3 regions of the Streptomyces sp. NPDC026500 genome follow, and region 3 is predicted to be linked to each of the others. Evidence: riboswitches for the same ligand, from Rfam matches in the RefSeq annotation. Region 3 holds a riboswitch; each other region holds the start of a gene.
What was found. Region 3 has a riboswitch for cyclic di-AMP ahead of ACZ4N5_RS18410 (C40 family peptidase). Riboswitches for the same ligand answer to the same signal wherever they lie in the genome.

Region 1 (3,266 bases), on a different contig from region 3:
AGGACTCCCCGCGCAGCCGCCGTCCGATCCACGGGACCAGATATTCGCGGGCCCACTGGATGTTGTCGCGGCGCATTTCGAGCGTGCCGCGCGGCGGAAGGGGCGGCCAGGGCTGGTCCGGGTCGGCGGGCACATCGAGACCGAGTACCTGTCCGGCACGGAGCGCCACCCGGGTGTGCCCCTCGGGCGACAGGTGCAGCCGGTCTCCGTCCCAGGCGCGGCGGTCCTGGATCGTCTTCAGGGACCAGAGGTCGAGGACGGGACAGCCGTAGCGGTCCGCGACGGCCCGCACATGTCCGTTGTAGGTGGCGATCTTGCCGCGCAGATGCTTGAGCACGGGGACGCCGCGGGTGTCGAAGCCGGTCGTCACCATGACGGTGCCGACGGCGGAGGTGAGGTCGACGATCGCACGCTCGAAGCGCTCCGCGACCTCGTCGGGGTCGGTGCCGGGGCGGATGATGTCGTTGCCGCCCGCGCAGAACGAGACCAGGTCCGGGCCGAGTTCCTTGGCCCTCTGGAGCTGGGACTCGACGATCTGGTCGAGCAGTTTGCCGCGCACCGCGAGATTGGTGTAGTTGAAATCGCCCTCGGGTCGCCGGTCGGCGAGAAGTACCGCGAACCGGTCGGCCCAACCGACGAACGCCCCGTCGGGCCCAGGGTCGCCGACGCCCTCGGTGAAGCTGTCCCCCACCGCCACGTACGACCCGATCACTGATCTGTTGTCACTCTTCGAATCGTCTGCCACATCGACCCATGATTCACCTTCGGATGTGAGCTACGCGACCGTAGGGAAGGGTTGACGGACGGTGAGATAAGCCACTCGCCAAGCATTGGTCAACTCTGGAATAGGGCTCGGATCAAGGGTGTTGAAGCAGCGATCACCCCCATGCCGTGGAAATGGCGGGGAATCGCTCGGCGGGAGTCACATGCCTCGCTCAACCACGGTCACGTGCCCGGTGGCGGGAACCACCGAAGGCCGGACCCCGGGGATCATGGGGTCCGGCCTTCGGAGGCAGTCCTGCCGTCAGGAGCAGGGCAAGCGTCTGGAGCTCAGGGGAGGCGTCAGCCGACGGCGACACCGTGCGAGCGCAGGTACGCGACCGGGTCGACGTCGGAGCCGTAGTCCGGCGTGGTGCGGATCTCGAAGTGCAGGTGCGGTCCGGTGACGTTGCCGGTCGCGCCGGAGAGGCCGAGCTGCTGCCCCTCGGTCACGGTCTGTCCCGCCGAGACGGACAGGGACGACATGTGGGCGTACTGGGAGTACTTGCCGTCGGCGTGCTGGATGACGACCTGGTTGCCGTAGGCGCCGCCCCAACCCGCGGAGACGACGGTGCCCGCGGCGATGGACTTGATCGTGGTGCCGGTCGGGACCACGAAGTCCACGCCCGTGTGGTAGCCGCTGGACCACATGCTGCCCGCCACCTTGTAGCCGGTGCCGACGGTGCCGCCCTCGACAGGCAGGGTGTAGCCGGAACTGCTGCTGGTGGAAGCGCCGTTGGAGGCAGCGGTGCCGGTGGCCGGGGTCGCGTGGCCGGTCTTCGCCGCCGAGGTCGTCGTCCGGGTGGCCGAGTGGGCGCCGGCGAAGGCGGCCTTCTTGCCGAGCGACAGCTTCAGACCGGGGTGGATCAGCGACGGGTCGCTGCCGATGGCGGAGCGGTTGTCGGAGTAGATCTTCTTCCAGCCGCCGGTGACGTTCTGCTCGTCGGCGATCTTCGAGAGATAGTCGCCGGACCTCACCGCGTACGTCTTCGTCTTCGTCGTGGCGGACTTCTTGACGACGGGAGCGGTGGTCGCGGCCTTCTCGACGTGCTGCGTGACGGCCGTGGCCGGGGTCGCGGCGTGGGCGCCCGTGGCACCCAACAGAGGCAGCGCGAGCGCCGCGCCACCGGTTCCGGCCACGGCTATCGAGCGGGTGAAACGAAAGGACTTGGGACGGCGGTGCTTACCCTTCGCGGGCATGACGATTTCCTCTCCGGCGCCTGCGGGGTGAGCTGTCGGGTGCGGGCTGGAGATGCCCGGCCGCGCTGCTGCGCGGCTTTACCCCTAGCCTGTTCCGGAGACCGGATCAGGCACGGAACCTGTGGGTCCCCCGCTCCTGCCGTGTACGGGTGAGTGTGCGGATTCCGGGCGGCGGCAGGATTGGGCGTCCGTCCGGATTGAGGCAGAACGTAAGCGAGATGAGAGCGCGTCGACAACTATGTGCCTTATCTGCGCGCTCACCTTTCTTGATCCATGCGGGAATTGCCGTCACACTCTGTGGAATGACGATCTTTCGGACCGCTCAACTCGCCCGGAAATGCGTGCGGGTTGAGAAATGAGGACGGCAACGCATCGTCACGAATATGACGCTCCTCACGCGACTCGGCCCAGGGTGCTTTATTCCAGGGCCAGTTGGAATGAAGGCACCAATTCGGACAGAACCGCCAGATGCGACTTCGGCGGACAACCATCACATCAGGACCTCTGAGCCGGTAAGCGCACAAAACGGCATGCAGTAATGCCGCATCTCGGCATAATTCGCCCCGCCAGGACCGTGCGGTCGGAGGGTCGGCCGACCTCTCGTTAAATTCGAACATGCGTGCCCGTGGAGCAACGTCACCAAGGGTGTCCCGCCGTGTCCCGCCTGGGAGGTGACGCCTGTGGACAACTCATTGCCTCAGGAACCCATGTCGTATCGTCGAGAGCGCGAGCCGGACACAACTGCCGACGAGCGACGCCGAGTCCAGCCCGGCGACGCCGGCGGCCGAATGAGAGGAGCCCCCCGTGACGCAGCAGGTCCCGTCGACCGAGCCCGATCTCGGCGGAGTGCGCAACTTCCGCGACGTGGGTGGCCTACCCACCGCGGACGGCCGGCGAGTGCGTGACGGGCACCTGTTCCGCAGCGGCCACCTCGCCCACGCCACGGAGGAGGACGCCACGTTCCTCGCCTCCCTGGGACTCCACACGATCTTCGACTTCCGCAATGCCGCGGACCAGAAGCTGGAGGGCCCGGACGTCGAACTGCCGGGCGTACGGAACGTGAATCTTCCGCTGAGCGACCCGGCGGACGGCAGCGAGTTCTGGAAGATGGTCCGCGACGGCGATCTCGACCAGCTGCGCGCGATCCTCGGCGACGGCAAGGCCGCGAACCGGATGATCCGCTCCTACCGCACGATCATCAAGGAGCGCACGGCCGAGCACTCCCAGGTGCTGCACGCGCTGGCCGAGGACAGCGTGCCCGCGCTGATGCACTGCGCGGCCGGCAAGGACCGCGCCGGGCTGTCCAT
Region 2 (3,266 bases), on a different contig from region 3:
GAGGACCAGCGCGATCCGGGAGAGGGTCTCGTAGCCGGTCAGGTGCAGCCCGATCGAGATGATGCCGGTGGCCATGACGGCGGTCCCGGCGGCGGGCGACCGCCCCGCCCACCAGGCGCGGAACGAAGCGGTGTCCGGCATGTCCGGTGTGTCTGGCATGCGCCCGATGCTAGGGATCTCCGCACCGGTTGCCGGCGGGGCACGCGCGTGGGGCGCACGAAAACACCGGGCACGCGTGCGGGGGGTACGAAATGCGGGGCACGCGCGCGTGGGGCTTCAGCCGCTCCACGCGCGCGTGCCTCGCGAAGGGCGCTCGCGCCCCGGTCTACGCCGGGCGCACCACGCTGTGGATCGCCGAGGTGCCGTCGTAGTAGATCGATTCCTCGCGGACGTACGCTCCCGGCTTCGGTGCGTGGATCATCATGCCGTTGCCGATGTAGAGGCCGACGTGGCTGATGTCGCTGTAGAAGAAGACCAGGTCACCGGGCTGGGCGTCAGCGAGGGAGACCGTCGTCCCCGCGTTCACCTGGTCGTAGGTGACGCGCGGAAGGCTGACGCCGGCGGCCCTCCAGGCGGCCTGGGTCAGGCCCGAGCAGTCGTACGAGTCCGGGCCGGTGGCGCCCCAGACGTACGGCTTGCCGATCTGCGCGCGGGCGAAGGAGAGCGCCTTGGCCGCCTTCGTCGCGTACGAGGAGTCCGTGGCCGTCGATCCCGTCGCGGATCCGGCAGTCGAACCGGTCGTCGATCCGGTCGTCGATCCGGTCGTCGTGCCCGACGACTGCTGCTGGGCGGCCTTCTCGGCGGCCGCCTGCTGCCGTGCCAGCTCGGCCGCCTTGGCCGTGGCCTGCTCCTGCTTCTTCTTCTCGATCGCCGCCAGCCGCGCCTTCTCCTCGGCGTCGAGCTTCGAGAGCAGGCTGCGGGCCTCGCTGAGCTTGCGCTGCACCGCGGCCTTGGACGTCCTGAGCGCGTTCTGCGAGGCGGTCAGCGACTGCAGGCTCCGACTGGCCTCCGCGCGCTTCTTGGTGGTGGCGGCCTGCTCCGTGATGTAGTCGTCCACGGCCGCCTTCTGGCGGGTCGTCAGACGGCTCATCAGCTGGGTCTGGTCGAAGTAGTCCTGCGGGTTGTCGGCGAGCAGCAGTGTCGCGGTGCTGGGCGCCGCGGCCCCGGTGCGGTACTGCGCCGCGGCGAAGGAACCCAGCTCCTCGCGCGCGGTGTTGAGCTTCTCGGTGCGCTGGGCGACGTCGTCGAGCAGGGTGTCGACGCGCTTCCGCTGCTTGGCGGTCTTCTCCCTGGTCGCGTTGTACTTGTCGGTGGCCGTCTCGGCCTGGTGGTAGAGGTCGTTGACCTTCTTCGAGACCTCTTCGATGCTGGGTTTGGGCTCGGCCGAGGGGGCGGCGTTCGCCGTCTGGGAGAGCAGGGCCACGGAGGTGAGGGCCGCCGTGGCGAGGGCCGGGGTCCGTATGCCTGCGATGCGCGTACCCGTAGGACGCCATTTGCGGTGCGACGCCAAGAGAGGCGACTCCTTCCGTCATCCGCCTACCGAGTTAGCTGTCGGGTTCGGGCGGGTGGTTCCGGAAGGTTGCCCTACGGTCCGCGCACAAGGCGGTCGGACCGATTCACCCCAAGGTCGGTGGGTCCCCGGCTCCGGCGGCCTCGTGGGCGTGCCGAACTCGGCGGAGGCCGCCCGGCCCGGCGAGGTTCGCCGGTTGCGGTCGAGTGGCCTTCCGGCACGCTAGCCAACTGGTGTGGCCCGTGTGAAGGTTGATGTGCGATATGCCCGATACATTTTCGTGACCATTCCCGTGTGCTCCGTCTCCTGTGATGCATTCGCGGTGATCCATCCGCAATGCGGCCCCTATTGGGCACCTGCGCCCTTCATGCCGCGGCTCCCTCGCGGGGTGGCGCGCCGCCCCGTCGCCGCTCTCGCGGCGGCGGGGCGCCCGTCTGCGGCGACGGCTTCCCGCTCTGAGCGGCTTCTGTGGGCATGGGGCGGAGACTCCCGCGGGGCACGGGGTGGCAGCTCGCTCGGGAGTGGCGCATCGCTGCCGGCGTGCCGACGTGCCGTCGCCTGTTCGGATTCCGGGCCGATGTCGATGTCGATGCCGATCGACGTCGATGGCGGCGCCGATGCCGATGCCGACTCCGCCCGTCCGATCCCTCGCCCGGGGTGACCGATCGGCGGTGTGTGGTCACGGATGGTGAGGTGTTGTGGCCGGACGCCCGTCCGCCCGGGATTCGCGTCACGAGTTCCGGTCGAGTTCTCGGGGTGGCGGCGGGCTGTCAGTGGGGCGGCCTAGACTCGGAGAGCGATGAGCAGCCTCTTTGACGACAGCTTCCTGGCGGACCTCAAGCCCTCCGGGGCCCACGAGGACGAACACCCGCCGCCGCCCGAGGACGATCACGTACCGGAGCCGGTTCCGGACGATCTGTTCGGCGGGAAGTTCGACATGCCGCCGAGCCGGGACGCGTACTACCGAGACGGCGCGCCCCGCCCCGCCGTGGACCCGGCGGCCCTGCTGGACGGACTGAACGAGAACCAGCGCGCGGCCGTGGTGCACTCCGCCTCGCCGCTGCTCATCGTGGCCGGCGCCGGCTCCGGCAAGACCCGGGTGCTCACCCACCGGATCGCGCATCTGCTCGGCGAGCGCAATGTCCACCCCGGCCAGATCCTCGCGATCACCTTCACGAACAAGGCCGCGGGCGAGATGAAGGAGCGCGTCGAGGCGCTCGTGGGCCCGCGCGCCAACGCGATGTGGGTGATGACCTTCCACAGCGCCTGTGTCCGCATCCTCCGCCGCGAGAGCAAGACGCTCGGATTCACCTCGTCGTTCTCGATCTACGACGCCGCCGACTCCAAGCGTCTGATGGCGCTCGTCTGCCGTGATCTCGACCTCGACCCCAAGCGTTTCCCGCCGAAGTCGTTCAGCGCCAAGATCTCGAACCTGAAGAACGAGCTGATCGACGAGGAGGACTTCGCGGCCCAGGCCACCGACGGCTTCGAGAAGACCCTCGCCCAGGCGTACGCGATGTACCAGTCGCGGCTGCGCGAGGCCAACGCGCTCGACTTCGACGACCTGATCATGACCACGGTCAATCTGCTGCGTGCCTTCCCGGACGTCGCCGAGCACTACCGCCGCCGCTTCCGGCACGTCCTGGTCGACGAGTACCAGGACACCAACCACGCGCAGTACGCGCTCGTCCGGGAGCTCGTGGGCAACTCCGAGCACCCCGTGGACGTACCGCCCAGCGAGTTCGACCTGCCCCCC
Region 3 (3,266 bases):
CCGGCTCCCGGTGCGGGGACACGGCGGTTTTCGCTCTGAGCATGGCCCCCTTCCGCAGAGACGTACGTCCTGTACATTTTTTACGGACGTCGACCTGAGGAGGCGCGCGCCATGGACAGTCCGTCCGCCCGTTACGTCCTGCCCGAGTTCACCGAACGCACCAGCACGGGGTACCAGACGGTGGACCCGTATTCGAAGCTGCTGAGTGAGCGGATCGTGTTCCTCGGGACGCCGATCGACGACACCTCGGCGAACGACGTGATGGCGCAGTTCATGTATCTCGAACACCAGGCGCCCGAGCAGGACATCTCGCTCTACATCAACTCCCCGGGCGGCTCCTTCAGCGCGATGACCGCGATCTACGACACGATGCAGTTCGTCACCTGCGACGTGGAGACGGTCTGCCTCGGCCAGGCGGCATCGGCCGCGGCCGTCCTGCTGACCGGCGGCACCCCTGGCAAGCGGCTCGCCCTGCCGGGAGCGCGCGCCCTCCTCCACCAGCCGTCCGTCCCGGAGCCGGTCCAGGGGCAGACGAGCGATCTGGTCATCCAGGCCGAGGAGTTGCTGCGTACCCGCGACATCCTCGTGGAAATGCTCGTACGGCACACGGGGCAGAGCCCGGAGCGGGTCGCCGCGGACATCGAGCGGGACAAGATCCTCGACGCGCCGGCGGCGCTGGCCTACGGGCTGATCGACCGGATCGTCCCGAGCCGCCGGGCCTCGCGCGAGACGCCCGGCGCGAGGTGAACGGCCGATGATCCCGGACCTCCCGCCGCTGCCCGCGCTGACCCGCGCCGAGGCCGAGCTGATCGACCGCTACCTCGACGTGGTCGACCTGGTCGGCCGTATCAACCCGTCCCGTCCCGGGGACACCTATCGCGGCCTGAGGGCGGCTCAGGCACTGGTCGGCAAAGCGGCGGCCCTGCGGGACGCCCTGACGCTGATGCACCAGCGGGGCGAGAGCGAGGTGCACGCCCCGACTCTGGCCCAGGCCCTGCGGGTTCTCGACGGGGAGCGGCGGGCGGCCCGGGTCACCGTGCCGCCCGACTCCGGCAGTTGACGGACCCACACCCGGCAGCCGGTGAGCGCCACAGCTCCGTGGTGTCCGGCCCGGGACTCAAACGGACCGGATGGTGTACCCCCCGATGGCGTAGTGAACGATCCTTTCTGCGACCCCTCCAAGTTGCGCAACACGCGGACCAGAAAGGCGGAATGGAGCCCTTCACCGCAGGTGCGGGCCTCGTCGATGTCTCCAACACCCCCTCGAACAGAGGGGTGTCCACCCGAACGGGTGAGTGGTGAGTAAGCCCACAAAACGCCGGTTCCGCTCGGTTTTTCCGACACTCATGAGTGAAGATCCCTTCCGACGACAAGCCCCCGCCACAACGGCGGGGCGGTCCGGGCGGACGCCGAGTCCTGCCGCCGCCCGGATGCCCGGTCGACAGAAGTGGATCGGCAGGAGTGGAGGACCCAGCTAGACGGGCCGCCGGAACAGTTCCGCGCGGTCCTTGGGGTGAAGCCGCAGCTGCGGCCGGGCAACTTCGCCAGCCCGAATCCGACAGGTCATCCTTCACAGGCGGCTGACGAAGGGTTGCGCATGACTGCGCTCAATCGTGTCCCGTCGCTGTGGACCAGGGCCGGTACGGCCTCGGCCCTCACCCTTGCCGCCGTGGGCGGCAGCCTCGTGGTACCCGGCGTCGCACCCGACGCCGAGGCGGCCACCCCTGCGACGAGGGCACTCCAGGTCGCGGCGTCGAAGCACGGCTCCCCGTACCAGTGGGGCGCCACGGGACCGCACCGCTTCGACTGCTCCGGGCTCACGCTCTACTCGTACAAGAAGGCAGGCAAGAAACTGCCTCGTACGGCCGCGGCGCAGTACAACAAGACGCACCATGTCTCGGCCTCGCACCGCAAGGCCGGTGACCTCGTGTTCTTCCACTCGGGCCGGAACGTGTACCACGTCGGCATCTACGCCGGGAAGGGAAAGATCTGGCACTCCCCGAAGACCGGGGAAGTGGTGAAGCTCCAGAAGATCTGGACGAGAAGCGTCTGGTACGGCAGGGTCGGCTGACCCTGTCCCCGGGGCGGCGGCGCGTGACGCGTGCCGCCGCCCCCGGGGACACGCAGCGTGTGAACCGTGTGCAACACGGGCCGAAGTGGTTACTCATTCCCCATGACCCCCGACCCGGCCCACACGTCCCGGAACGAGACATCCGCGCGAAGCGACCCGTCCCCGGACGAGCGGACGTCCGGCCGCGACGAGACCCGCCTCGAACGGGCGGACCGCAACTTCGCCGAACTGCTCCAGGAACTGCGCGTCACCCAGACCGGGGTGCAGATCCTCTTCGCCTTTCTGCTGACGCTCGCCTTCACCCAGCGATTCCCCGCTCTGGACACCGTGCAGCGCGCGACCTACGTGGTCACGCTGTTGCTGGCGGTGCTGGCCGCCGCCCTCTTCACGGCCCCCGCCGCCCTGCACCGGTCGCTGTTCCAGCGGAACGCCAAACCCACCATCGTGCGGGTATCCTCGCGGCTGGCCACCATCGGTCTGTACGTCCTGATGCTGGCGTTCGCCGGTTCGGTGCTGCTCGTCGTGGATGTGACGCTGGGGCGCGCCGCGGGCATCGCGGCAGGGGCGGGCACCCTGGCCGTCTGTCTGGCGCTGTGGGGGCTGCTGCCCCTGCTGGTGCAGCGCAGTCTCAGCTCCTCAGAGGCTCCAGCAGCAGGACAAGGCCCAGAACGGTGAGGGCGGCGCCGGTGACCCCCTCCACGGCGCGTGCGGCACGCGGCCCGCGCAGCCACCGTCCGAGCCGGTCCACCAGCAGCGCGACCGCCGGGAACCACACCAGGGCGAGCACGACCACGATCAGCGCCAGCAACAGCGTCCGCGGCATCGCGGGGCTCCCCGCGGGCACGAACTGCGGCAACAGGCTGAGGAAGGTGATGGGCGCCTTCGGGTTGAGCGCGTTGGTGACGAAGCCCTGTCGCAGCGGACGCGCCCCCGGGCCCGTCGCCTCGACCTCCGCCTCACGCGGACGCGGGCCCACCCCTGCGGCCTCCACGCCGCGCGGACGCGGGCCCACTCCGTCGGCCGCCGCGCCGCGCGGACGGCCCAGCGGGCGGAGCGTGCGCAGGCCCAGGTAGAGCACATAGGCACCGCCGAGCAGTTGGAGCGTCCGGAACAGCGCCGGGACGGCGGTGAGCACGACTGCGACCCCCGCGACGGCGAGCGCGGTGTGGAGCAGCAGCCCGCCCGCGATGCCGAG

Region 1: it holds a riboswitch for cyclic di-AMP, as region 3 does, so the genes downstream of both, ACZ4N5_RS32860 (M23 family metallopeptidase) here and ACZ4N5_RS18410 (C40 family peptidase) in region 3, are expected to answer to the same signal.
Region 2: it holds a riboswitch for cyclic di-AMP, as region 3 does, so the genes downstream of both, ACZ4N5_RS31890 (C40 family peptidase) here and ACZ4N5_RS18410 (C40 family peptidase) in region 3, are expected to answer to the same signal.

The regions. Positions count from the first base shown of each region.
Region 1 is NZ_JBVHQB010000022.1:118,827-122,092, reverse strand. Features, by position in the region: gene ACZ4N5_RS32865 (SGNH/GDSL hydrolase family protein) at 1-712, opposite strand, end outside; gene ACZ4N5_RS32860 (M23 family metallopeptidase) at 1,063-1,959, opposite strand; cyclic di-AMP (ydaO/yuaA leader) riboswitch at 1,962-2,121, opposite strand; gene ACZ4N5_RS32855 (tyrosine-protein phosphatase) at 2,764-3,266, shown strand, end outside.
Region 2 is NZ_JBVHQB010000021.1:86,355-89,620, forward strand. Features, by position in the region: gene ACZ4N5_RS31885 (tellurite resistance/C4-dicarboxylate transporter family protein) at 1-159, opposite strand, end outside; gene ACZ4N5_RS31890 (C40 family peptidase) at 326-1,510, opposite strand; cyclic di-AMP (ydaO/yuaA leader) riboswitch at 1,519-1,672, opposite strand; gene pcrA (DNA helicase PcrA) at 2,310-3,266, shown strand, end outside.
Region 3 is NZ_JBVHQB010000009.1:139,499-142,764, reverse strand. Features, by position in the region: gene ACZ4N5_RS18420 (ATP-dependent Clp protease proteolytic subunit) at 112-747, shown strand; gene ACZ4N5_RS18415 (hypothetical protein) at 755-1,060, shown strand; cyclic di-AMP (ydaO/yuaA leader) riboswitch at 1,422-1,594, shown strand; gene ACZ4N5_RS18410 (C40 family peptidase) at 1,598-2,071, shown strand; gene ACZ4N5_RS18405 (DUF6328 family protein) at 2,174-2,746, shown strand; gene ACZ4N5_RS18400 (LysE family translocator) at 2,700-3,266, opposite strand, start outside.